DNA from 3 places in the Citricoccus sp. NR2 genome. Region 2 is predicted to be linked to each of the others. Evidence: predicted binding sites of a transcription regulator. Region 2 holds the regulator's gene; each other region holds the start of a gene.
What was found. The regulator LexA, encoded in region 2, represses DNA repair genes until DNA is damaged. The targets are predictions, from matches to a motif close to TCGAACANNTGTTCGA.
Positions count from the first base shown of each region.

Region 1 (8,103 bases), 840 kb from region 2:
TCGGCACCCACGTACACACCCGCATGCCCGGGGTGGCCGTGCAGATCAACGCGTTCAACTTCCCCGTCTGGGGCATGCTGGAGAAGTTCGCGCCGTCTTTCCTGGCCGGCATGCCCTCCCTCGTCAAACCCGCCACCCCCACCGGCTACGTGGCCGAAGCCTGTGTGCGGCTCATGCTCGATTCCGGGATTCTGCCCGAGGGCTCACTGCAGCTGATTTCCGGCTCGGCGCGGGACCTGCTGGACCACCTGGACTATCGCGACCACGTGGCGTTCACCGGCTCGGCCGCCACCGCCCAGTCGCTACGTACCCACCGCAACGTCATTGAGGGCGGGGTGCGCTTCACCGCGGAGACCGACTCGCTCAACGCTACTATTTTGGGCGCCGACGCCGCCGAGGGCACCCCCGAATTCACTGCGTTCATCAAGTCCGTGTTCGTGGAGATGACGGCGAAGGCCGGGCAGAAATGCACCGCCATTAGACGGGTGATTGTGCCGCATAACCTCATCGAGCCCGTCGTGTCCGCGCTGACCGAGCAACTGGAATCGAAGATCGTCGTCGGGGATCCGCGCGCCGAGGGCACCACCATGGGCGCGTTGGCCTCGGTGGATCAGCAGCGCGACGTCGCCGCGGCTGTCCAGCGCCTGGTCGTCGCAGGCGGTCGGATCCGCCTGGGCGGAGCCGGCCCGGTGGAATCCGACACCGACGCAGCATTCTTCCCGCCCACCATCCTGACGTTCGACGACGCCAACACCGCTGAAGTGCACTCCGTGGAAGCCTTCGGACCGGTGACCTCAGTCATCGGCTACACCGGCACTGCGGACGACGCCGTCCGCCTGGCCGCGCTGGGCTCCGGCTCACTGGTCGCCACCGTCTGCTCCAACGACGCCGACACCGTGCGCGCCATCGCCACCGGCATCGCTGCCCATCACGGCCGCGTGCACGTGCTCAACCGCCAGACCGCCAAGACCTCCACGGGCCACGGCTCCCCCATGCCGCACCTGGTGCACGGCGGACCGGGCCGCGCCGGCGGCGGCGAAGAGCTCGGTGGCGTCCGCGCCGTCAAGCACTACATGCAGCGCACGGCCCTACAGGGCTCCCCCGATATGCTCACCGCCATCACCGGGGTGTGGCATGCGGGTGCTTCCGCGAACACGGTGACCCGCGACGACGTCGAGTCTGGCACCGGCGTTCACCCGTTCCGCAAGTCCCTGGAGTCTCTGCGCATCGGCGACCAGTTCGCCTCCGAGTTGCGCACCGTGAAGCTGGAGGACATCCTCGAGTTCGCCGAGAAAACAGGCGACACTTTCTACGCACACACCGATGAGGAGGCGGCGACTGCGAACCCGTTCTTCCCACGCCGCGTGGCCCACGGCTACCTCCTCGTTTCCTGGGCTGCCGGATTGTTCGTGGAGCCGGCACCCGGCCCGGTGCTCGCCAACTACGGACTGGAGAACCTCCGGTTCATCACCCCCGTGACCTACGACGACGCCGTCCGCGTCACCCTGACCGCCAAGCAAATCACTCCGCGCGTTACCGATGAATACGGCGAAGTCCGGTGGGATGCCGTGCTACACAACCAGAACGACGAGATCGTGGCGACCTATGACGTACTCACGTTGGTAGCCAAAACATGGCCGTCTGCGGCAGATTGAGCCCATGGCGACACTTCACGCTTCAGCTATTTGGGGCACCTGCACCGTGCACCTCAGTGCGCGCCATCCAGTCCCAACTCTCCTTCCGCGTCGCGCGCCAAGTGCAGACCGGGCGACTCGCTCAACGCCCCACCGGCAACGAGCGTTCGATAGATCCGCGCACATTTCAGGGTCCCACCACAACCACGTCCTCCTTACTGCACCCGCAGTCTCGCGCCGCTCACTGACACCGCGCGACTCCATCAGTAGATCAATAACCCTCTATATTACGCCGATCTGGACCCTTACCTGCCCCGCTGACCACCCCCTGTGGACGACACGCCCGAACCTTCATGAAATCTGTGGATAAAACGCCTGTACTATTTGGATTCGATGGTGTAGCGTTTCATCATCGAACCATTCGAGCGGCGACGGCGCAGGGAGGTGTACGCGGTGACGACGACGATCAACCAGGCTTCGCCGGCGCCCTCTACTCCGGGCACCGACCCCGAGAACACACCGCACCCGCTGACTGCGCTCGTCGAACTCAGCTTCGGCGACATGTTCGCCCGCACGCTGGGAGACCTGAATCTCGGATCCGCACTGGAGGCCATTCAGAAGGGGCTCGTCGCCGTCGCCGAACGCCTCACGAACCCCGATCTCGAGCGCGAGTTCACCCAGTTTGAACTGAATGAGAAGCTGCTGCCCGAGGTGCAAGAGCCCCTGGCCGTGGGCGATCCGCGCGCCACCCTGCCGGCGCTCATGAAGACGGCACAGCACCTCACCACCCTCGTTCAGGGGGTGCAGTCACGCCTGGATGGCACCATGGCCGATGCCTACCGCACTCCGGGGCAGAAGTTCAGCCTGCTCGGCATTCCCGAGGGGCGCGACGGCTACCGCGGTCCTGATCATCTGCTGCAAGACACCGTCGATATCTCCCCCGGGGAGGCTCGACGTCGCGCGCAGACGGCCCAGCATTTCCAGCCACATCGCCCCACAGTTCACCCCGATGACGGCGCTGGCGCCCCAGAACCGAACAGCCCTCAGGGCAGGTTGGCGAGGCTGTTCCCCCAGTTCACCGCAGCATTCCATGCCTCGCGGATCAGTCAAGCGCACCTGCATCAGCTCCTCTACGCGGTCAACGCCATCGACCGGCGGGCCCGCGAATGCGGCTACCCACGAGAAGAGCTCGAAGCCCGCTTTCGGAAGCACGACGCTGAACTGACCGATAAGGCGCTCACTACCTCGTACACCGAATTCCAGCGCTTCCTCTATGCCTGGCGCACCGCCGTCATCACCGACATTACGCCTGACGCCGCCGCCACCTCCGAGGAGCACATCCACGCCCGCCGTGGCTTACACTTCACCGGTGAGGAGGGTGGGCTGAAGCTCTGGACGCTCGGCACTGACGACGAGGGCCATGAACTGCTCTCCTGCATCCGCGGAGCGGCCAACAATCCGCGCCAGCGCACCGAAGAGGCCGATCCGACTCTGGTTGTTTTCGACGACGACGATGCGGATTCCGCCCGTATTCGTGACGGACGCACGCCCACTCAGCGCGCCCATGACGGCCTGCTCGCTGTGCTGTCCGCAGGGCTGCGCGTGACCGAAAACGGGCTGCCCGATCAGGGTGGCCAACGCCCGCAGATCATCGTCACCGCCGGACTCACCGCCCTACTGAAAGTCGCCCACAGCTCCGGGCTGCTGCCCAACACTTTCAACACCGCGCTACTCGACGGCGGCTCCACCCGCGACCTGCTCATCTCCGCGGGCTACACCGGGCCCACCGGCCCTGGCATGCTCCGGCGAATGGTCTGCACCGCTGACATCACTACCGCGGTACTGGGAACCCAAGGTGAAGTGCTCGACGTCGCCATCGCCCGGCGCCATTTCAGCCTCAAGCAGCGCCGAGCCCTCACCGCCCGCGACGGCGGCTGCGCCGCACCCGGATGCACGTTCCCTGCGAGCTGGTGCGACGCCCACCACGTGAAGGAATGGTCCGAAGGTGGGCCCACCACCGTCGACAACGGAGTCCTACTCTGCAACCATCATCACCGCAGCGTGCACCTGGGCATGTGGGTCATCGAGATGCGTGACGGGATCCCGTGGTTCGCGCCCACCGCGAAGCTGCGGCCCGAATTTGCCGAGAAACCACCGGGATTCGGACCATCTAACTCCGGCTCATCCCCGCCGGTCGAGTCCCGGCGCAATACCTCCTGGGTACCGCACCCGGTATCGCATCGCGCCCTGGACACAGCCACGCGCCCACAACCGCCCCGCTCCACAACGCGACAGCGCAATCCGGCCCGCGAACAGGATCCGGATCCGCCGTTCTAGCGTTCCGCCAACACGCCGTCGAGGGCCAGGCGCAGGATCGATTCCTCAAGCTGAGCCGGTTCGGCCGCCGATTCGCCGGGCCGGTACCAGTCCACAATCGAATTCACCATGCCCAGCACCAGCCGGGCGATGCGCCGCGGTGGCTGCGAGGTCACCAGCGAACCATCTTTCTGACCAGATTCCACGATCCGGCCGAAGCGAGAGGTGATGTCACGACGGCGCTGCAGCGCAGCAGTCTCCACCGGCGAATTTCCGCGCAACCGCAGCAGCAGGGTGACCTGCGGCATCTGCTCGATCAGCACCTGCACCGTCGAACGCAGCGCCTTCTCCAACCGTTTCGCCCCCGATTCGTCCAGTTGCTCGGCCTCGGCCAGCACCGTCTCGAGCGCGTCGAGGGCCTGACCGAGCGCCATCTCCAGAATCTCCTCCTTCGAGGAAACGTGATGGTAGATGGCGGACTTTGAGACACCCAGTTCGGCGGCGAGCATCCCCATCGACGTCGCATCGTAGCCATGCCGGTTGAAGGTCGCCACGCAGACGGCGACTAGGGTCGAACGGTCGTAGCCCGGTCGGCCGCGCCGCGGAGCAGTCGTGGTGGTCATCGCCCTATCGTATATCCCGGCCTCATTTCCCGCCGTCGCGCAGGTCATAGACCCGGCGCAGCTTGCCGGACGACCGCGCCAGGGTCCCCGGTTCGGCGATGGTAATGGTGCAGGAGGAACCGATCTTCGTCTTGATCTCCTGCTGCAGCTTCTTCCCGCCCGCGGTGGCGTCCTCCACACTGGCGTCGTCGCGACGTTCGATCGTCACCGTCATCTGGTCCATCCGATTCGGCCGAGTGATCTCCAGCATGAAGTGCGGCGACAGCGTCGGAACCTGCAGGGCCAGCTCTTCGATCTGGGAGGGGAACAGATTCACCCCACGCAAGATGATCATGTCGTCGGAGCGCCCGGTAATCCGCCCCATGCGCCGATGTCCGGGCAGGTCGTTGCCGGGAAGCAACCGAGTCAGGTCGTGGGTGCGGTACCGAATAATCGGCAGCGCCTCCTTGGTCAGCGAGGTAAACACCAGCTCACCGTGTTGCCCGGTTTCCAGCACCTCGTCGGTGAAGGGATCGATGATCTCCGGGCGGAAATGGTCTTCCCAAATATGCGAGCCCGCCTTCGTGGCCACGCTCTCCCCCGCCACCCCGGGGCCCATCACCTCGGACAAACCGTAAATATCGCAGGCGTCGATGTTGAAAGTCTGCTCGATTTCCCGCCGCATCTCCTCGGTCCACGGCTCGGCCCCCAACACCGCGGTGCGCAACGAGGTCTTCCGCGGGTCCAGCCCCATGGCTTTGAAACCGTCGGCAATCGTCAACAGGTAGGTCGGCGTGCAGAGAATGGCCTGCGGCTCGAAGTCGCGGATCATCTGCACCTGTTTCTCGGTCTGCCCGCCCGACATCGGAATCACCGCACAGCCGAGCCGTTCCGCACCATAATGCGCGCCCAACCCACCGGTAAACAGCCCATACCCGTAGGCGTTATGCACCTTGTCGCCGGGCTTGATCCCGGAATTGCGGAAGCAGCGCGCCACCAGAGTGCCCCACACCTGCAGGTCGTTTTCGGTATACGCGACGACGGTCGGCTGACCGGTGGTACCCGACGACGCATGGATGCGCCGAATGTCCGCCATGTCGACGGCGAACGACTTGAACGGGTACGCCTTCCGCAGAAACTCCTTATCGGTGTACGGGAAGAGCCGCAGGTCCTCCAGCTGCTGGAAGTCCCTGGGATGCACACCGTGGTCATCGAACAACTCGCGATAGGCGTCCACGTTTTCGTAGGCGTAGTGCAGGGTCCACCGCAGTCGCTCAAACTGCAGCGCCTCGATCTCATCGCGACTCATCAGCTCCTCGGGGTCCGGCTGCGAGCGGTCAGCCGCGGGCGGCCCGGGAACAAAAGGTTGGGGAATGGAGCAGCCGGCGGGGCTGGGTGCGGACGTCATGACAAGAATCCTTAGTGCGAGTGGATAGGTGCGCGGCGGGCAGGCATCACTTCAGGCCCGGCGCTTGTTCGGGATGGTGCGGGACCGTCCCCGGAATTCGGCGACGAGGCCCCCCTCGTCGTCGGTGATCGTGATGTCGTAGATCCCGGAGCGCCCCGTGCTGGAACGACGGACGCCGACGGCGGTGAGCCGGGTGCCCGCCACGGGTGAGGAGATGAAGTTGATGTCCACTCCGGAGGCGACGGTAATGGTGGAGCCGTCGCCCCGCGGGTCGTTGCACGACCAGGCGAAGCAGGTGTCACCGAAGGCGAAGATCATTCCGCCGTGGGCGATCTTGAATCCGTTCAGCATCTCGTCCCGAAGCACCATGTGTGCCCGGGCGTAGCCGTCCGCGTACTCGGACACCTCGTATCCCAGCCATTCGGCCGCGGCATCCACACCGAGGGTGGGGTGATCATGGGCGCCAAAGGAGCCCCGCACCACCGAATCGGGGTCGATGCCAGCGGGCAGTTCTGGGTGCACAGCGTTCAGGGCCGCGTCGGCCATAGGACACCTCCGGGTGCGAGTCACGGATGGAATTACCGAACGATCATTAGGTAATCGTACTTTACCCTGTGGGTCAAGTCACTTTCACAACGACGACGAACTTGACGCACCTCACCCGTCGGCATATCCTGAACGAACGGTCGGTAAATCCGATCGCCCGTCGTCATCATTGAGGTGAGCACCATGACCGCACCAGACCGTCTCGCCGAGCCCGCGGCCTCCGAGGAGGAGCGCGCCGGCCAGGACCATTTCGATCGCATCATCGCCGAGGACTCCCGCATCGAGCCCCGCGACTGGATGCCCGCCGCCTACCGCAAGACCCTCACCCGGCAGATCTCCCAGCACGCCCACTCCGAAATCATCGGCATGCAGCCCGAAGCCAACTGGATCACCCGGGCGCCGAGCCTGAAGCGCAAGTCGATCCTGATGGCGAAGGTGCAGGACGAGGCCGGTCACGGGCTCTACCTCTACTCGGCCGCCGAAACACTGGGCACCCCCCGCCACGAGCTCAACCAGCAGCTACTGGAGGGCCGGGCCAAGTACTCCTCGATCTTCAACTACCCGGCCCGGACCTGGGCGGATATGGGTGCGATCGGGTGGCTCGTCGACGGCGCCGCGATCTGCAACCAGGTGCCGCTGTGCCGCGCCTCCTACGGCCCGTACGGCCGCGCGATGGTCCGGATCTGCAAGGAAGAATCGTTCCACCAGCGCCAGGGCTGGGAGATCCTTTATGAGCTCTCCCACGGCACCCCAGAGCAGAAGCAGATGGCCCAGGACGCCGTCAACCGGTTCTACGGCCCTGCCCTGCAGATGTTTGGCCCCCCGGACGGCGACTCCCCGCACTCCCAGCAGTCGATGGCGTGGAACATCAAGCGGTTCTCCAACGACGAGCTACGCCAGCGCTTCGTCGACATGATGGTCCCGCAGGCCGAGGCCCTGGGACTCACCCTGCCCGACCCTGAGCTGAAGTGGAACGAGGAGCGCGGCCACTACGATTACGGCGCGCTGGACTGGAACGAGTTCAAGACGGTGCTCTCCGGGGCTGGGCCCTGCAACGTGCAGCGCATGCAGCGCCGTCGTCAGGCTCATGCCGAGGGGGCCTGGGTCCGAGAGGCGGCCGTCGCCTATGCCGCGAAAATGGCCGAGCGCGCCGCCGAACAGACAGAGCAGACAGAGCGCACCGACCGCCAGCTGATCGGAGCCTGATCATGACCACTGACATCACCAGCACCGAGGGAACCACCGGCACCACCACCGAATGGCCGCTCTGGGAGGTATTCGTGCGTTCCTCGCGCGGACTCTCCCATGTGCATGCCGGCTCACTGCACGCCCCCGACGCCACCATGGCACTGCGCAACGCCCGCGATCTCTACACCCGCCGCAACGAAGGCACCTCCGTGTGGGTGGTTCCGTCTGCGGTCATCGCCTCCTCGGATCCGGATTCCAAGGGCGGCTACTTCGAGTCTGCGCAGGGCAAGGCCTACCGTCACGCCACCTATTACACCAAGTCAGAAGGGGTGAAGCACCTATGAGCTTCGCATCCCACGACTCCGCCACCAAGATTTCGGCTGGCTCGGCGATCAGCGCCGAGGAGATC
Region 1 covers NZ_CP115154.1:317,370-325,472, forward strand. Annotated here, with positions in the region: gene paaZ (phenylacetic acid degradation bifunctional protein PaaZ) at 1-1,655, shown strand, start outside; gene O1A05_RS01510 (HNH endonuclease signature motif containing protein) at 2,088-3,971, shown strand; gene O1A05_RS01515 (TetR/AcrR family transcriptional regulator) at 3,968-4,573, opposite strand; gene O1A05_RS01520 (phenylacetate--CoA ligase family protein) at 4,596-5,960, opposite strand; gene O1A05_RS01525 (hotdog fold thioesterase) at 6,012-6,443, opposite strand; gene paaA (1,2-phenylacetyl-CoA epoxidase subunit PaaA) at 6,690-7,712, shown strand; gene paaB (1,2-phenylacetyl-CoA epoxidase subunit PaaB) at 7,715-8,038, shown strand; gene paaC (1,2-phenylacetyl-CoA epoxidase subunit PaaC) at 8,035-8,103, shown strand, end outside.
Region 1: O1A05_RS01510 (HNH endonuclease signature motif containing protein) is a predicted target of LexA. The motif match lies at 2,002-2,017, and genes of this name have one in related genera.

Region 2 (8,103 bases):
GGGGTGGATCGCCGGCGACGAGAATACGTCTCCTACCGTCTACGTGGCTCCTCTGTCGGTGTCCGGAAGGCTGCGTGAGAACCTTCTGCAAGACACGACGACGATTCTTACGTCGGCAACGTTGACGGTCGGGGACTCATTCGGGCCCATCGCTGGAGATCTAGGATTCTCGGGGTCCGGTGGACCGGAGTGGACGGGCATTGACGTGGGTAGCCCCTTCGAATACGCCAAGCAAGGCATTCTCTACGTGGCTGAGAAACTGCCTAAACCAAGTCGCCTCACCTCGCCGGCGACGTACGACGAACTAGAGGCGTTGTTGCGAGCTTCTCAGGGTGGAGCATTGTGTCTCTTCTCTTCGCGCCGGGCGGCCGAGGACGCGGCTCATGAGTTGCGTCGGCGGTTGGGGCCAAATCCACAGATTCTCTGCCAGGGCGACTCCACGCTGTCCGCATTGATCAAACAATTCGCGGAAGAGGAGGATACCTGCCTTTTCGGCACGATGTCCCTCTGGCAAGGCGTGGACGTCCCCGGACGCTCCTGCCGTCTGGTGGTGGTGGACAGACTGCCGTTCCCACGTCCTGATGACCCACTGTCCGAGGCTCGTACACGAGACGTTGCGCAGCGCGGGGGCAACGGTTTCATCCAAGTCTCAGCGACTCATGCTGCGGTCCGACTCGCTCAGGGCGTGGGTCGACTCATCCGGTCGGCTAATGACCGAGGTGTCGTGGCGATCCTTGACTCGCGGCTTCATCATGCCCGCTATGGAAAGTATATCCGGTCAGCCCTGCCGGACTTTTGGTACACGACGGAACAGGACACTGTGCTCGGTGCCCTCGGTCGCCTCGCGAAGGTCTAAATACGGTGAGCGATCACGACGCGACAGGGGCCCAACGACGAAAACGTCGTTGGGCCCCTGTCGTTCTATCGGCGGGCTATATCGCCGATAGCGTCAGATGGATCGAAGGACGGACACAACTTTTCCCATGATGGTGGCGTGGTCGCCCAAGATGGGCTCGTACGCGGTGTTCTGAGGCAGCAACCAGGTATGGCCATCGCGCTGGCGGAAAGTCTTCACCGTTGCTTCTTCATCGAGTAAGGCGGCGACGATGTCGCCGTTGGTGGCGCTGTTCTGCTTGCGTACCACGACCCAGTCGCCATGGCAGATAGCGGCATCCACCATCGAGTCTCCGGTGACTTTGAGCATGAACAGGTCCCCATCACCAGTTAGCAACTTGGGGAGGGCGATGACATCTTCGATATGCTGATCAGCCAACACTGGCCCGCCGGCGGCAATGCGCCCCACCAAGGGAACCATGACGTTGTGAGAGTCGATTTCGCGGCTAAAGGGGAGCTGCAACTCATCGGTGTCAATCTCCTGGGCCGAATCTGACTCATTGCCCAGGAGATTTCCGTCTTCATCGCGAAGAATCTCGATGGCCCGGGGGATACGAGGATCTCGGCGGATGTACCCGTACTCGGTGAGCTTCTTGAGCTGGTACGTCACGGATGAGAGAGACAGCAACTCCGTCCCCTTGCCGATCTCACGCATCGACGGTGGATAGCCAGTCTTCGCGATGGCTCGTCGTAGGTAATTGAGCACTTGTCGCTGCCGCTGCGTCAGCTTCTTAACGCTGTATACCGCGAAGTTCTGCTCGTGACCGTCTGGAGTCGATGAACTCATGGGGCTCTCCGTTCTTATCGTGTCCATGGCCGCTGATGGACTCTGTTTCGCAGTCAAGACGCCGGGACATCCGGTGACCGATTCGCAGGGTCAAGGCGATCCGTACTTCAAGGCTACAGCATTCTTCGAACAAGTTCAAAGATCTGTACGAGGAATATCTTGCATCCGGTCGAAAGGCTGTGCTAGAAAAGATGTACGAACTTAGAACGGTCGATCGAGTCGAAAGAAGTGGGCCGTTCGAAAAGAGAGGACAGTGGGATCATGAGCATCGCTACGCAAAACCAAGGAAGCAGCGGCATTTGCCTGACTCGACGCGGTCGATTTGTTCTACGAACACTTCCCCTCATTATTCTGATGGCCCTGATCGTTGCAGCGGCCCTGATCGGGGATCTGTTCGGTTCTTCAGCGAACGCGTCGAACTCCGGTCTGCCCTCGGGTGCAATCGAATACACTGTCGGATACGGCGACACCCTCTGGGGGATCGCGGGACAGGTTGATCTCGATGCACCCCGCGCTGAGATTGTTCAGCGCATCGGTGACCTGAACCAGCTCGCAGGATCGGATATTAATGTCGGCGATACGCTCTTCGTTCCCGCGTCACCGGGGAACTGAAGGTCAACGTCGGATCTAGACTGTGTGCGTGACTCCAAACTCGAACGATTTCAACGCTGATGCTCTAGCGGCTCTACCTTTGCGTGAGAACCTGCGTGGCATGACTCCCTATGGGGCACCACAACTAGATGTGCCGGTAATGCTCAACACGAATGAAAACACGCATCCGGTTCCAACAGACGTGGTCGAATCGATCGGAGCTGAAGCGCTTCAGTCGGCACGTTCGTTGAATCGCTATCCGGACCGGGAATTCACGGAACTCCGTAGACGTTTGGCGGCTTATCTTGGCGAGGGTCTGACTGAGCGGCAGATCTGGGCAGCGAATGGATCTAACGAGATTCTTCAGCAGATTCTGCAGGCTTTTGGTGGACCAGGCAGAAGTGTTCTGAGTTTTCCACCGACTTACTCGATGTATCCCTTGCTCGCTGAAGGCGTGAGCACCAGATACATCGCCGGAATTCGGAATGATGATTACACGCTTACAGCAACATCTGCCTCAGTGCAGGTCGAAGAACACGCGCCTAACATCGTGATCCTGTGCTCTCCCAATAATCCAACCGGAACGGCATTGGGGCTGGACGTGATCGAGGCCGTTTACGAGGCTTCCGACGCATGCCAGTCCATGGTTGTTGTGGATGAGGCCTACGCCGAGTTCGCATTGGAGGGTACGCGTTCCGCACTTACTCTGCTCCCCGGACGTCCCCGATTGATCGTGACGCGTACTATGTCGAAGGCTTTCGCGTTGGCCGGCGCCCGTCTCGGTTACCTCGCGGCGGCGCCAGAAGTGACTGACGCCATTCGGCTCGTGAGACTTCCGTATCACTTGTCTTCTATGTCTCAAGCGACGGCTAACGCCGCGTTGGCCCACGTTGACTCGCTGTTGGCAACGGTTGAGGAAATTAAGGTCCAACGTGATCGAATCGTGGATGGGCTTCGGGAGCTGGGATTGCGTCCTGCAGTTTCCGATTCAAACTTCGTGTTCTTTGGTGGGCTGTCGAACGCCAGCGAAGTCTGGCAAAGGCTACTTGCTTTCGGGGTCTTGGTGCGAGATGTCGGTATTGCCAACCACTTGCGTGTGACTGCAGGCACAGCTGAAGAGACCTCGGCGTTTCTTGACGCGATGAGGCGTATTCTCGAGGACGCTCCGGAGCTTGCACAGTAGACTTATTGGCGTCGGCTGGACAGTCCCAGTCGGCCTTGAACTCAAGGAGCGCCCTCTTCATGGTTGCTGAACTGATTTCCAGCCGTCGTGCGCGCATGCAACGCACAACGTCAGAATCCAACGTATTCGTCGAGTTGGACCTGGATGGAACCGGCACGTCGGACATTTCCACCTCCGTGCCGTTTTTCGATCACATGTTGACCGCCTTGGCGAAACATTCGCAGATGAACCTGGTGGTGAAAGCATCCGGCGATACGCACATTGACGTCCACCACACCGTCGAGGATGTTGCTATCACCCTCGGTGAAGTGCTGAAGGTCGCTTTGGGTGACAAGAAGGGTATCCGTCGGTTCGGTGAAGCCTCAGTGCCATTGGACGAAGCGCTGGCCCGCGCGGTCGTAGATCTTTCTGGGCGCCCTTACCTGGTGCACGAAGGTGAGCCTGATGGGCAGCAGTACCACCTGATCGGCGGTCACTTCACTGGCTCGATGACGCGTCACATCTTCGAGTCGATAACCTTCCACGCTTCCATTTGCTTGCACATGGACGTGGTCCGTGGCCGGGACCCGCACCACATTGTCGAGTCTCAGTTCAAGGCGTTTGCTCGCGCTCTGCGCGTGGCTGCCGAAGACGACCCTCGTGTCACTGATGTGCCGTCGACGAAGGGTGCCCTGTGAGCGGCCTCGCTACCGGACCTTCTGTGGCTGTCCTCGATTACGGCTCTGGCAACGTACGATCGGCTGTACGTGCCTTGGAACGTGCAGGTGCACGCGTCAGCCTCACTGCAGATCCCGACACGGTGATGAACGCTGATGGGCTCGTGGTGCCCGGTGTGGGTGCGTTCGGCGCCGTCATGCATTCGCTCAAGAACGTCGGGGCGCTTCGCTGGATCGGGCGTCGTATTGCCGGTGGTCGCCCCGTGCTGGGAATCTGCGTTGGGCATCAAGTCCTCTTCGAACGCGGTGTCGAACATGGCGTCGAAACCGAGGGCATGGGGGAGTGGCCAGGCGTGGTGGAGGCACTGCCCGCCCCGGTTTTGCCACATATGGGCTGGAACAGTGTCCGGCCGGCGGAGGATTCAGTTCTTTTCCGCGGGCTCGAAGACGAGCGTTTTTACTTTGTGCACTCCTACGCCGTCCAGAACTGGACGTTCGATCAGACGATTGCTTCGATGGCTCCGCCGAAGGTCACCTGGTCGCATCATGGTGCCGACTTCGTGGCAGCCGTGGAAAACGGCCCGCTTTCAGCGACCCAGTTCCACCCGGAGAAGTCCGGCGACGCCGGCATGCGGCTGCTACAGAACTGGTTGGGTTCTCTCTAATGCCATGGTGGACTGTTGTGCTCATCGGCATTGGTGGACTTATGCTCGGCGGGGCATGGTCAGCGTATCGACAGGAGCTACCAGCATGGTTCTTCTTCGGGTTAGCCGTCTGCGGGATTCTAGCGATCGTCGCTGGCTTTGTATTGGTTCCAGGCGAAGCCTGATGATTAGGCCGCGCTCTGGGCGGCTTCATGACTTTTCGAGAAAATTGATCAGGAGTATTTAGATGAGCGAAACACCTCGTACCCGGCTGGAGCTTTTGCCTGCGGTAGACGTACAGAACGGGCAAGCCGTTCGCCTCGTTCAAGGCGAGGCGGATTCTGCCACCGGTTACGGGGCTCCTCTGGAAGCTGCCCTGTCCTGGCAGAACGCGGGAGCAGAATGGCTGCATTTGGTCGACTTGGACGCCGCTTTCGGTACTGGCGACAACCGCAAGATTGTCCAAGAGGTAGTCCGTGAGCTGGGCATCAAGGTGGAACTGTCGGGGGGTATTCGTGACGATGCTTCGTTGGAAAATGCTCTTGAGCTCGGTGCAACTCGAGTGAATCTGGGAACCGCTGCTTTGGAGAATCCGGAGTGGACCGCGAAGGCGATCGCTCGGTTCGGTGACCAGATCGCGGTCGGTCTCGACGTGCGGGGCGAAACACTCGCAGGTCGAGGCTGGACCACTGAAGGTGGAAACATCTGGGAAGTGCTCCAGCGCCTTGAGGACGCCGGCTGCGCCCGTTACGTGGTCACAGACGTGACTAAGGACGGTACATTGACTGGACCCAACACGGACCTGCTTGCGAAGATCAGCACTTTTACTGACAAGCCTGTGGTCGCATCGGGAGGAATTTCCTCCCTCGATGACATTCGCGCGCTGACGACGATGGTGCCGCAGGGCGTGGAAGGCGCCATCGTGGGCAAGGCGCTCTATGCGGGTAAGTTCACCCTGCAGGCGGCCCTGGCTATTGCCGAACAGGTACCTGGCGTCGGCGGAGGCGCCGAGCAGTGACATCACGCGAGCTTCCCGGCCACATTCAAGCTGCGATCCAGAAGAACCTGGCGCGCCAGCATCGATCCGAGGATGGTCGTCCCGCGGACTCTGCCGGGCAAGCTTGGGAAGGTCGTGATTTCTCCGGCACGGGAATCGACGGATCGGCCAACCCGCTCCACGCGTTCGACAAGGATGACGGACTGGCTTCGGCAGCTTGGATTGAGGCGTCCGAACGCTTCATGTCCGGCGTAGCGGATGAGGCCGAAGTGGTCGCTGCTTTATCGAATGTTCGGGTGTTCGCCGCCGTGGTTCCGACCCTGGCCGAGGAGTCGACTCACGAGGTCGCCGCTGAGGATGGCGTGCATGTCCACGGGGACAAACAAGCAGATGTCGCTTTGGTCACCTTGCAAGCTGCCGACGGTCGTCGAGCAATGCCGGTATTCACCTCGGTTCCGGCATTGACCGCTTGGCACACTGAAGCACGCCCAGTTGCGACATGGATGCCACGTGCGTGCCTGTCAGCCGTGGATGAGGGGTCTGACCTGGTCGTCATCGACCCTGGTCAAGAACTCACCTTTGTGGTTCGTCGCCCGGCGGTCTGGTCGCTGGCGCAACAGCGAAATTGGGTGCCGTCCTACCAAGATGAGACTTTGGCCGCCGACCTTCACGACATCGTGTCCCTGGTGCCAGGATTGCAACGTTTGGCCCTGGCTCCTGGTCGGGGCGTTGCCACGCGGCTGAAATCGGGGGGCCTGGTCAACGGCGGAGGAAGCGGGCCGGAGCTCAACATCATCGCAACACCTGAAGACGGCACTGATGCGACGGGTCATCGGTTGATGCTTGCGACGTTGCAGCAGTTGCTATCTCAGGTCACGTCGTTGTCAGAACGGGCAGACTCCGTGGAGATCTCACTCGGGTAATACCCGCGTCACCAAGTGAAGCCGGAGACTCACGACTCCGAGAGAAGCTGATCCTGAACACGAGAGAAGACCGTATCGATGATCTGTGCTTCTTCGTCGCTAATCTTCGCCGTGAAGAACGTTTCGATGTCACGGACGTGCAAAATGGCGGCCTTGCGGAAAGTGCGCCGTCCTTCTTTGGTGAGTGAGGCGATCCATGATCGAGCGTCGGTATCACTGCGCTCACGGCGGACGAGGCCGCGGTTCTCCAGGATTTTCACCTGATAGGTCAACCGCGACGGAGAAAACACCATTGCTTCGGCGAGTTCTCCCATGCGCATGCACCCTGTCTCCGACTCGGTGAGCAACAACATGAGGTTGTAATCGCCCAGATGGAGATCGAGTTCAGATTTGAGAGTTGACTCAAGGCGTGTCATCAACCGAGCTGTAGTGACCCAGTAGGTGCGCCACGCCCCTTCTACGGAGCGCACCTGACTGGGTCGTGACGCCGATTTATCGTCCGGCGAGTAGCTGTTCAAATGGTGTCACCTCAAAGGGAGTCTGCGCATCGGTTGGTTGCTTTTTCGGACGCCGTTGAGCTGGCGACGACGTCAGCATTTCGCCGAATTGTCGCCCGGCCTCGGTAATCCGCTTGCTCAACACTATCTCACCATCGTCGAACTGCCCGGTGTTGAGACCCCAATCGTCAGTAGCCGCGAAAACGGCCAAGGGGGCGATTTGTGCCTTGAGGTAGGTGAACAGCGGACGCATCGCGAAGTCGATCATCAGCGAGTGACGCGCTGTTCCACCGGTGGCGCCCAATAGCACGGGCATCGCCTGCATGGCGTCATCATCGAGCAAGTCGATAAACGCCTTGAAAAGGCCAGCGTAGGACCCCTTATAGGTGGGTGTCACCGCAATCAGCGCATCGGCCGTCTCAACCTGACGCAGTGCCCGGTCGAGCTTTTCCGAACGGGACGTTGAAACATGTCCCTCGGCAATGTCGAGCGCCAGTTCGCGCAGTTCAATGCGCCGGATGTTCACCTGTGTGCCGTTGCCCGACAGGTACTCTTCAGTGGCGGACTGGAGGCGGTCAGCGAGCATGCCGGTGGACGAGGGGTTGCCCGATCCCGCGGAGATCACCGCGATGTTCATTGTCATTCTCCTTCGTTCTTCTCTGCTGCTTCGCGCTGTGCGCGTTCAATGCCGGCCGGCGAGTCGGGACGACCGCCGGGGACGGGATCTTCGCCGCGCGCGTGGCGCTGGCGCAGGAATTCGTGAGTGGGCGCCTCGGGCACGTCGTCCGGCTTCAACGCCGCGAACTCCTTACGCAACACCGGCAGTACCTCTTCGCCGAAGATGTCGATCTGTTCCAGGACCGTCTTCAACGGCAAGCCTGCGTGGTCAATGAGGAACATTTGACGCTGGTAATCGCCGACCCAATCGCGG
Region 2 covers NZ_CP115154.1:2,797,749-2,805,851, reverse strand. Annotated here, with positions in the region: gene O1A05_RS13195 (ATP-dependent DNA helicase) at 1-856, shown strand, start outside; gene lexA (transcriptional repressor LexA) at 950-1,681, opposite strand; gene O1A05_RS13185 (LysM peptidoglycan-binding domain-containing protein) at 2,036-2,293, shown strand; gene O1A05_RS13180 (histidinol-phosphate transaminase) at 2,394-3,455, shown strand; gene hisB (imidazoleglycerol-phosphate dehydratase HisB) at 3,515-4,132, shown strand; gene hisH (imidazole glycerol phosphate synthase subunit HisH) at 4,129-4,776, shown strand; gene priA (bifunctional 1-(5-phosphoribosyl)-5-((5-phosphoribosylamino)methylideneamino)imidazole-4-carboxamide isomerase/phosphoribosylanthranilate isomerase PriA) at 5,003-5,773, shown strand; gene O1A05_RS13160 (SseB family protein) at 5,770-6,675, shown strand; gene O1A05_RS13155 (MarR family winged helix-turn-helix transcriptional regulator) at 6,705-7,193, opposite strand; gene O1A05_RS13150 (CE1759 family FMN reductase) at 7,168-7,809, opposite strand; gene O1A05_RS13145 (LLM class flavin-dependent oxidoreductase) at 7,812-8,103, opposite strand, start outside.

Region 3 (8,103 bases), 1.6 Mb from region 2:
GTCCGATGAGGGCTGCGTTTTCTGTCAGAATTTCATCGATGTCGTTCCCGAACCGTACACCGACGACGGCTGGTACGTGCTTGAAAACAACTATGAGATCGATGTTCATCAACGTCGATCGTCCGATGACGATAACTCTGTTGAGTTTCAGTACACGGTGACCCAACCAGCTACCCAATCCGTCGACTCTTCCGGCAATGTCCAGGAAGAAGACAGCATCGACGAGACCCTCGTCGACCTCGATACGGTCGTATCCTTTACTCCAGATTCTGCCCAATGGGAAGTCTCACAGATGGTGCTCACCGATGAGTGAAGGTACGAAGCACAGAGACGCAAGACGATTCCCCGCGTTAGTTGCTCTCACATCGATTTACATACTGCTGACTGGGATCCCCTCGGCATCAGCCGACGAAAATTCAAACAAATATGTCGGCAGTATTGGTAAAGATTCATCGCTTCAAGTTGAAGCGAACAAGCTCTATCCGGGTTATGAAGACCGAACGAACGCAAGCGACGTAACCGAGAGCAGCGAACGAACCTCTAGTTCGAAACATCTTGTGAAGAGACCACCTTCCGCCGCGCTTGCCCCTGCGCCAGACAATATTGTGCAGAAACGGCCCGCTGGAGATGGCCAAGTACGACGAAACGCTGCGAGCTATATCGAAGGGATGAACTCGTCCTTGTGCAACACCGGCGAAATCATCCGCAATGTCCCACAGCGCACCCTCATGGAAAACGGGCTCGCTTACTGCCCGGTGAGCACCCCAGACCCCGTCGAGCCAGCCACACCCGCCGCGCAGACACCAGCCCAACCAGCCGCACAACCCGCAGCCCAGCCCGCCGTAGCAGAACCAGCTATGCCCGTGGTCACCCTGAACGATCTACAGACCATGTTCGCCCCGGAATCCGAGATCGTGATGGATCAGAACGGGTTCGGACTCATCAACGCCCACACCAACGTCTACGCCTCCACCTACCGCCCGCAAACCCAGACCCAGACGATGCTGGGCCGGCAAGTCACCCTGCGGATTACACCGGTGCGGTGGGACTGGCGATTCGGCGACGGCGCCACCCTCACCACCGACGTCCCCGGCCACCCACAGGACCGGTTCAATGAGGAGACCCCGACCAGCCACGTGTATACCGAGACCGGCACCTTCCCGGTAGATCTGACCACCACCTACGAAGGTGACTACCAGATCGACGGAGGCGGGTGGATCCCGGTTGACGGGACTATGAGCGTGTCCGCGGAAACCCAACAGGCCGATATCTGGCGGGCCAAGACCCGCAACGTCGCCGAACCCTGCACCCCAGGATCCACCGCCTGGGGCTGCACCGGATAGCAACTCGCTATCATTCACTCCCGCAGCGGTGGTGGCGGGTCGAGGTCGGCATTGCCGGGCCGATGGTAACTATTTCGTTGCGGAGTCGGATCTGGATTGAGCCAGATGGCCGGCGTAAACCATGCAACGCCGTCGACCATCTCCACGCTGTACTTATCGTGATGCACCAGCCGATGACAGCCGGGACAGAGCAGCACCAAGTTATCGAGGTCGGTTTTGCCGCCCTTTGCCCAATGCTTCACGTGGTGGCCCTGGCACCAGGACGCAGGCGCGGTACAGCCAGGGCGCGCGCAACCGCCGTCGCGGGCAATCAGTGCGTTCTTCATGGCTTGTGGCAGCAGCCGATGGTCGCGCCCTTGGGCCAGCACAACCGTCTTCTCAGGGTTCATCACCGTCGGGATGATCTGGGCATCACAACTTAGCGCCAGAATCTCCGTGGGGCTGAACGGCCCCGTGTGAGTAGCTTCAAACAGCGTGCCCCGATCTCGCAGCGGCGGGGGCTTCGAACCGGGTGACTCGCCCTCGACTTGTCGAACCAGTTCCTCGTAGTCAATGACGGCGTTGATGCGTGGAAGCAGCCCGTTGTTTTTCGGCAAATTCCCTTCCCGTGCCAACCCCTGCATTCCCGCGTAAAACGCTGCCATCAGCGCTTCCAGCTGTAGAGCTTCGCGGAGCGGTCGGTTCAGGCGGATCTGTTCGGGCGTAGCCCAGGGGTCCGGCGGTGTGAACTCCGGATCGAGTGGGTCGAGGGCAACGTTGCCCGGCTCGAGGCGGAAACCATCATCTTCCGTTCCGGACTGCGCGTCGGGTTCGGTGTTGGAATCAGCCCCTGTGGTTTCGTCGTTTCCAGCATCGGGCTCCGCCACAGGCTCTGCGGCGCTCGAATCTGCAGCAGAATCCGCGGGGGCGTCGTCGCCGTTCAGCCCTACTTCAGCTTGGTAGCGCTCGAACAGGGCATCGAGTGCTTGGGCGCGCTCCTTGACGGTGAGCGACCGCGGATTCGTGGCGGCCGAGGTCAGGGACGCCAGTAACTCGTGCAGGACATCATTGAGGCGCATCTTCCACTCATGCAACCCGTCGGCGTTGCGCCCCAGGTAGCTCAGACCGTGAGCGGGTGGCTTGCCATTCTCTTCCGGTGGCACGCCGTCCTGGTCCAGCAGGGCCTTGGTGCGCTCGACCCAAGTGGCGCAAAGGTCGCGGAATTCCTCTGCCGTACCAATGCTGACCTGCCCCGCCAGGAACTTATCACCCGAGGCGATGGCCAGATTCACCTTCTCCTGAGGCACTTTACAGCGCCGACCGTAGGTGACCACCTCCTGGAGGGAAGTGGTGATGCGCTGGGCATTCTCCGGCGCGACGGATCCAGACGTGTAGGCGCGGCCGGTGTGGCGATAACGGGGCGCGGCAGAATCGGTGACCTCCGCGAGCGCACCAGGCAGCGGGCGCGGAAGCAGATACCGACCGGCCTTCACCCGTGTCCGGGCGACGCTCTTTGACACCCCGATCAGCTCGGCCAGATACGCCGGGGCGCCGGTGTAGTCGGTTTCCTTCTCCGGAATGCCGAGCCGTTCATAGCGAGTCGCACGCAGGGAGAAGGACCGATCCACGTGAGCGGCGAGCGCGGAATTCACCGCATCGGCACTGCGCCGCAAGTCTTCAGCCACGCGCACTACCGCGGGCAGCCACGGGAGGTCGTCAGACTCGTCGGGGCGGACCCGCTCAGCCCCGGCGGCACAGGGACTTCCCGCGGCCGGGGCATCGTCGCCATCGAATGATCCTGTAGCCCACAGCGTGCCCCAGTCCAGGGGTTGCTCATCGTCGGCATGAGCGTTGAGACTCTCGAACCGCTGAATGGAGGAGGGCTCAACGACGACGTCGCGTACCTCCGCCACGAGGCGCTGGGCGAGAGCCAATTGACGGTGCAGGGGCAAGGCAGAGAGCGCGGCCAGCAACTGAGCATCATTGAGCTGCGTGAGATCGAGGCCAGCCGCGCGATCGGTGAGAGGTGCGTCCGCCAACGCCGTCATACCCTCGCCTCCTCACCCAGTTCACGACCGCATGATCTTCGTTTGCCTGTTCCCGTGATTCTAGCCTACACTTCCACACAAGTTAAGACAAGTGTACGATTTCGCCGTGCGTGAAACTGCCCATCGAGGCTGCGCGGGGCAGTCTTTGTAGCTGACTACGAAAGAACGGAGTGGACGTTGAAGATCGAGATGTAGCGCAGATCACACTACGCCCCACAGTCTGGTGTGAGACGAAAATCGTCACCCGCACCGTCAACTAGGAGACGCTATGCTCTTGGGCATCATCGGCATCATTGTGTCGCTCATTCTGCTCATCACCCTGGCGTATCGCGGCATGCCCGTGATCATTGCCGCACCCATTGCTTCCGCCGTCGCACTGATCTTTTCAGGAGCGCCCATCATGGCGTCCTACACGGAGATCTTCATGCCGGCACTCGCCGGATTCGTCGGTAGCTGGTTCCCCGTGTTCCTCACCGGCGCCATCTTCGGCGTGCTGATGACCGTGACCGGTTACGCCGAATCGATCGCGCGCAGCGTGACCAGCCTGGTCGGCTCGCGCAGCGCCATCGCGGCCACCGTGATCACCTCGGCGCTGATGACATACGGCGGCATCAGCCTGTTCGTCGTCGCGTTCGTGATGTACCCGCTGGCCCGCGAGCTCTTCCGCGTGGCGGACATCCCTCGGCGACTCATTCCGGGCACCATCGCCCTAGGTATCTTCACCTTCACGATGACGGCACTGCCCGGCTCCCCGCAGGTGCAGAACATCATTCCCGGCCAGTTCTTCGGTACCGACTCCTTCGCCGGCCCGGGCATGGGTCTCATGGGTGGCGCACTGATTTTCGGTGGCGGCCTGCTGTGGCTGGAATACCGTCGTCGTCGCCTGATTGCCGCCGGCGAGCACTTCGACAGCCCGGCCAGCGCCGTGATGTCGAGCGGTTCGAGTGAAGACGGCGCTTCTGACACCGCCGTCAAGGTAGTCGCGCCGACCAACCGCGTGGTGCCGTTCCTGCCGCTGCTCACCGTGTTCGTGGTCAACTTCGCCTGCACGCTACTGATCTTCCCGGCCCTGGATTGGTCATACCTGGAGCAGGATCAATTCGGCGGCATCACCATTGATACCCGCGCCGGCCTCTGGGCTGTGTTGCTGGGCATCGTGGCGGCGATCCTGCTGATCGTGGCGCTGAACGCGAAGAACATGAAGTCGTTGCGCACCGGGTTTGTGGACGGCGTGAAGGGTTCCATGTTGCCGATCTTCTCCACCGCATCCGAGGTGGGCTACGGCGCCGTGGTGGCCTCGGTGGCTGCGTTCGCCGTCGTGCGTGATTCGGTGTTCGGCATGGGCGCCTCCGCCCTGTGGACCTCCGTGATGTCGGTGTCGATCACCGCAGGCCTCACCGGTTCCTCCTCGGGCGGCATGACCATCGCGCTGAACGCTCTGGGCGAGGACCTGCGGATGCTGGCCGAGAATGAGGGCATGAGCATGGAGGCGATGCACCGACTGACCGCGATGGCCGCCGGCGGCCTCGACACGCTGCCGCACTCCGGCGCCGTCGTCACCCTGCTCATCGTCTGCGGGCTGACCCATCGTCAGTCCTACAAGGACATCGGTATGGTGACACTCGTGATCCCCGTTCTCGTCGTCGTGGGTATGGTCACCCTGGTGTCCTTCACCGGCGCATTCTGATCCTGACATCCGACCAGCCTGACGACCCAGACTTTCGAAGGAGCATTTGATGACCACCACAGACCTGCAGACCCCCCTCGCCGGCCGGCGGGCACTCATCACCGGCGGCGCCTCGGGCATCGGGGCGGCTTGCGCTCGGGCCTTCGCCGACGCCGGAGCCACCGTGACCGTGTGCGACCGTGACGCCGACGCAGCCCAGGCCCTGGCCGAGGAAATCGGCGGCGACACCTGGGTCGTGGATCTGGCCGAGACGACGGCGCTCGAGGACATCACGATCGACACCGACATCCTCGTTCACAACGCCGGGGTGCAGCGGGTCGCACCGATCCACGAATTCGATCCGGAGGCCTGGCGGTTCATCCACCGGCTCATGGTCGAATCCCCGTTCCTACTCACCCGCGCCGCACTGCCGGGGATGTACGAGCGCGGCTTCGGTCGCGTCATCCACCTCTCCTCCGTGCATGGGATTCGCGCCAGCGCGTTCAAGTCGGCTTATGTTTCGGCGAAGCACGCGCTGGAGGGACTCTCGAAGGTGGTGGCATTGGAGGGCGCGGAGCACGGCGTGACGTCGAACTGCATCAACCCGGCCTATGTACGCACGCCGCTGGTGGAGAAGCAGATCGCCGATCAGGCACGGATCCATGGCATCGGCGAGGACGAGGTGGTCGAGAAGATCATGCTCGCCGAATCCGCTATCAAGCAGCTCACCGACCCCTCCGAGGTGGCATCACTGGCGACCTGGCTCGCCTCGGACGCCTCCCGGATGGTCACGGGCTCGTCCTACTCGATGGACGGCGGCTGGTCCGCCAGCTGATCGCCTCCCCACCATCCCCTCGGTCCGCGTGGGGCAGTATCGTGACCAGTACCGAGAGAAGAGGAATCACACCATGACACTCGACAAGACCGTTGCCTCCGCCGCGGAGGCTGTGGCCGACATTCCCGACGGCGCCTCGCTCGCCGTCTCCGGGTTCGGGCTCTCCGGAAACCCGATCCAGCTCATTGAGGCGCTCCTCGAGCAGGGCGCCGGGAACCTGTCCATCGTTTCGAACAACTGCGGCGTGGACGGCTGGGGCCTGGGCATCCTGCTCAGCGCCGGCCGCATCGCGAAGATGACGTCGTCGTATGTGGGTGAGAACAAGGAGTTCGCACGCCAGTACTTGGAGGGCGAGCTCGAAGTGGAGCTGGTCCCGCAGGGCACCCTCGCGGAGAAGCTGCGCGCCGGCGGTGCGGGCATTCCAGGGTTCTATACCCAGACCGGCGTCGGGACCCAAGTGGCCGACGGCGGCATCCCGATGCGCTACGACACCGAGGGCAACGTGGTGAAAGAGTCTCCGGCGAAAGAGGTGCGTACGTTCAACACCTACGGCACCGAGCAGGAGTTTGCGCTGGAGGAGGCACTGGTGACCGATTTCTCCCTCGTGCACGCCGCGAAGGGAGACCGGCACGGGAACCTGGTGTTCAACAAGGCCTCCCGCCAGTTCGCACCACCGGCTGCCACCGCCGGGCGCATCTGCATCGCCCAGGTGGAGGAGCTGGTAGAGCCCGGGAAGATCGATCCCGACGAGGTACACCTGCCCGGGGTCTACGTTCACCGCGTGGTGGAGGTCGGCACCGACATCGAGAAGCCCATCGAGAAGCGCACCGTGCGAGAGGAGAACTGAAATGACGCAGCAGACCGCGCGCACTGGCTGGACCCGCCAGCAGATGGCGGCCCGCGCCGCACAGGAACTGACCGATGGCGCCTACGTCAACCTCGGCATCGGCATGCCCACGCTGATCCCGAACTACATCCCCGAAGATCGGACTATTATCCTGCAGTCTGAGAACGGGATTCTGGGCACCGGCCCGTACCCCACCGAGGACCAGATCGACCCGGATCTGATCAACGCAGGCAAGGAGACCGTCACCGTGAATCCGGGGGCGTCGTTCTTCGACTCGGCGCAGAGTTTCGCGATGATCCGCGGCGGCAAGATCGATATCGCCGTGCTGGGCGCCATGCAGGTGGCGGCCAATGGCGACCTGGCCAACTGGATGGTCCCGGGCAAGATGGTCAAGGGCATGGGCGGTGCCATGGATCTCGTGCACGGCGCGGCCCAGGTGATCATCCTGATGGACCACACCGCCAAAGACGGCACCCCGAAGATCCTGCCCGAGTGCACCCTGCCGCTGACCGGCAAGGGCGTGGTGGACCGGATCATCACCGATCTTGCGGTGATCGACGTGGTGGGCACCGCCGAGCGCCCGGAGTTGCGCTTGGTGGAGACCGCTCCCGGCGTATCCGAAGAAGAGGTCCGCGCCGCTACCGGCGTCGAACTCAGCTGAACCCGAACCGGCGCTGACCTGTTGGTTTCCGCCTCACGAGCCTCCGGCGCGGTGGTCACGACCACGGCACCGGAGGCTCAGTCGCGTTAGGATGAGGGGCAACGATGCCGCCAACCGGCAGGCACCCACGGCACCCAGCCCACCCCGGGAGATCCATGAACCCTGCAGCACCGCGCCCTCGTCGCCGCGCAGAACGCCGCGTATCCGCGGTCGCCGCCGGATGCGCGTTGTTGCTCACTCTGGCCGGCTGCGCAGAAGAGTCGTCCTCCCCCGGAGACGCCGACCCCACGTCCGCGGCCGACGAGCTCGACCTCGCCCCCGATGACGACGGCTTCGCCCCGCTTCCCCTCTACTTCGTGGCCTTGTCCGGCCAGTACCCCAGCGGTGTGACCGGCGCGCAGATCGGCTGTGAGGATTTGCTCCTCCAGGTCAACACGGTTCCCATGAAGACCGAAGATCCCGTAGAAGACGCACTCAATTTCCTGTTGCAGGACCAGCAGTACCGCCACGGTGACCCTGCGCTGACCAACTCCGTGCTGCTCTCATCTGAATCCCTCACCCTGCAGGACTATGAGATTCAGGGCGACACCGTGGAGGTCAACCTCTCCGGCAGTGTGGTCACCCGCAGCGAGTGCGAGTCCTACCGGATCCGTGCCCAGCTCGAGGCCACCGCCGCCGCGGCCGCCGGCGTCGAGGACGCTCGCATTCTGGTCGACGGCGAAGA
Region 3 covers NZ_CP115154.1:1,245,713-1,253,815, reverse strand. Annotated here, with positions in the region: gene O1A05_RS05835 (DUF6318 family protein) at 1-313, shown strand, start outside; gene O1A05_RS05830 (PKD domain-containing protein) at 669-1,343, shown strand; gene O1A05_RS05825 (HNH endonuclease signature motif containing protein) at 1,358-3,370, opposite strand; gene O1A05_RS05820 (GntP family permease) at 3,639-5,057, shown strand; gene O1A05_RS05815 (3-hydroxybutyrate dehydrogenase) at 5,107-5,871, shown strand; gene O1A05_RS05810 (CoA transferase subunit A) at 5,945-6,718, shown strand; gene O1A05_RS05805 (CoA transferase subunit B) at 6,720-7,379, shown strand; gene O1A05_RS05800 (GerMN domain-containing protein) at 7,535-8,103, shown strand, end outside.
Region 3: O1A05_RS05825 (HNH endonuclease signature motif containing protein) is a predicted target of LexA. The motif match lies at 3,454-3,469, and genes of this name have one in related genera.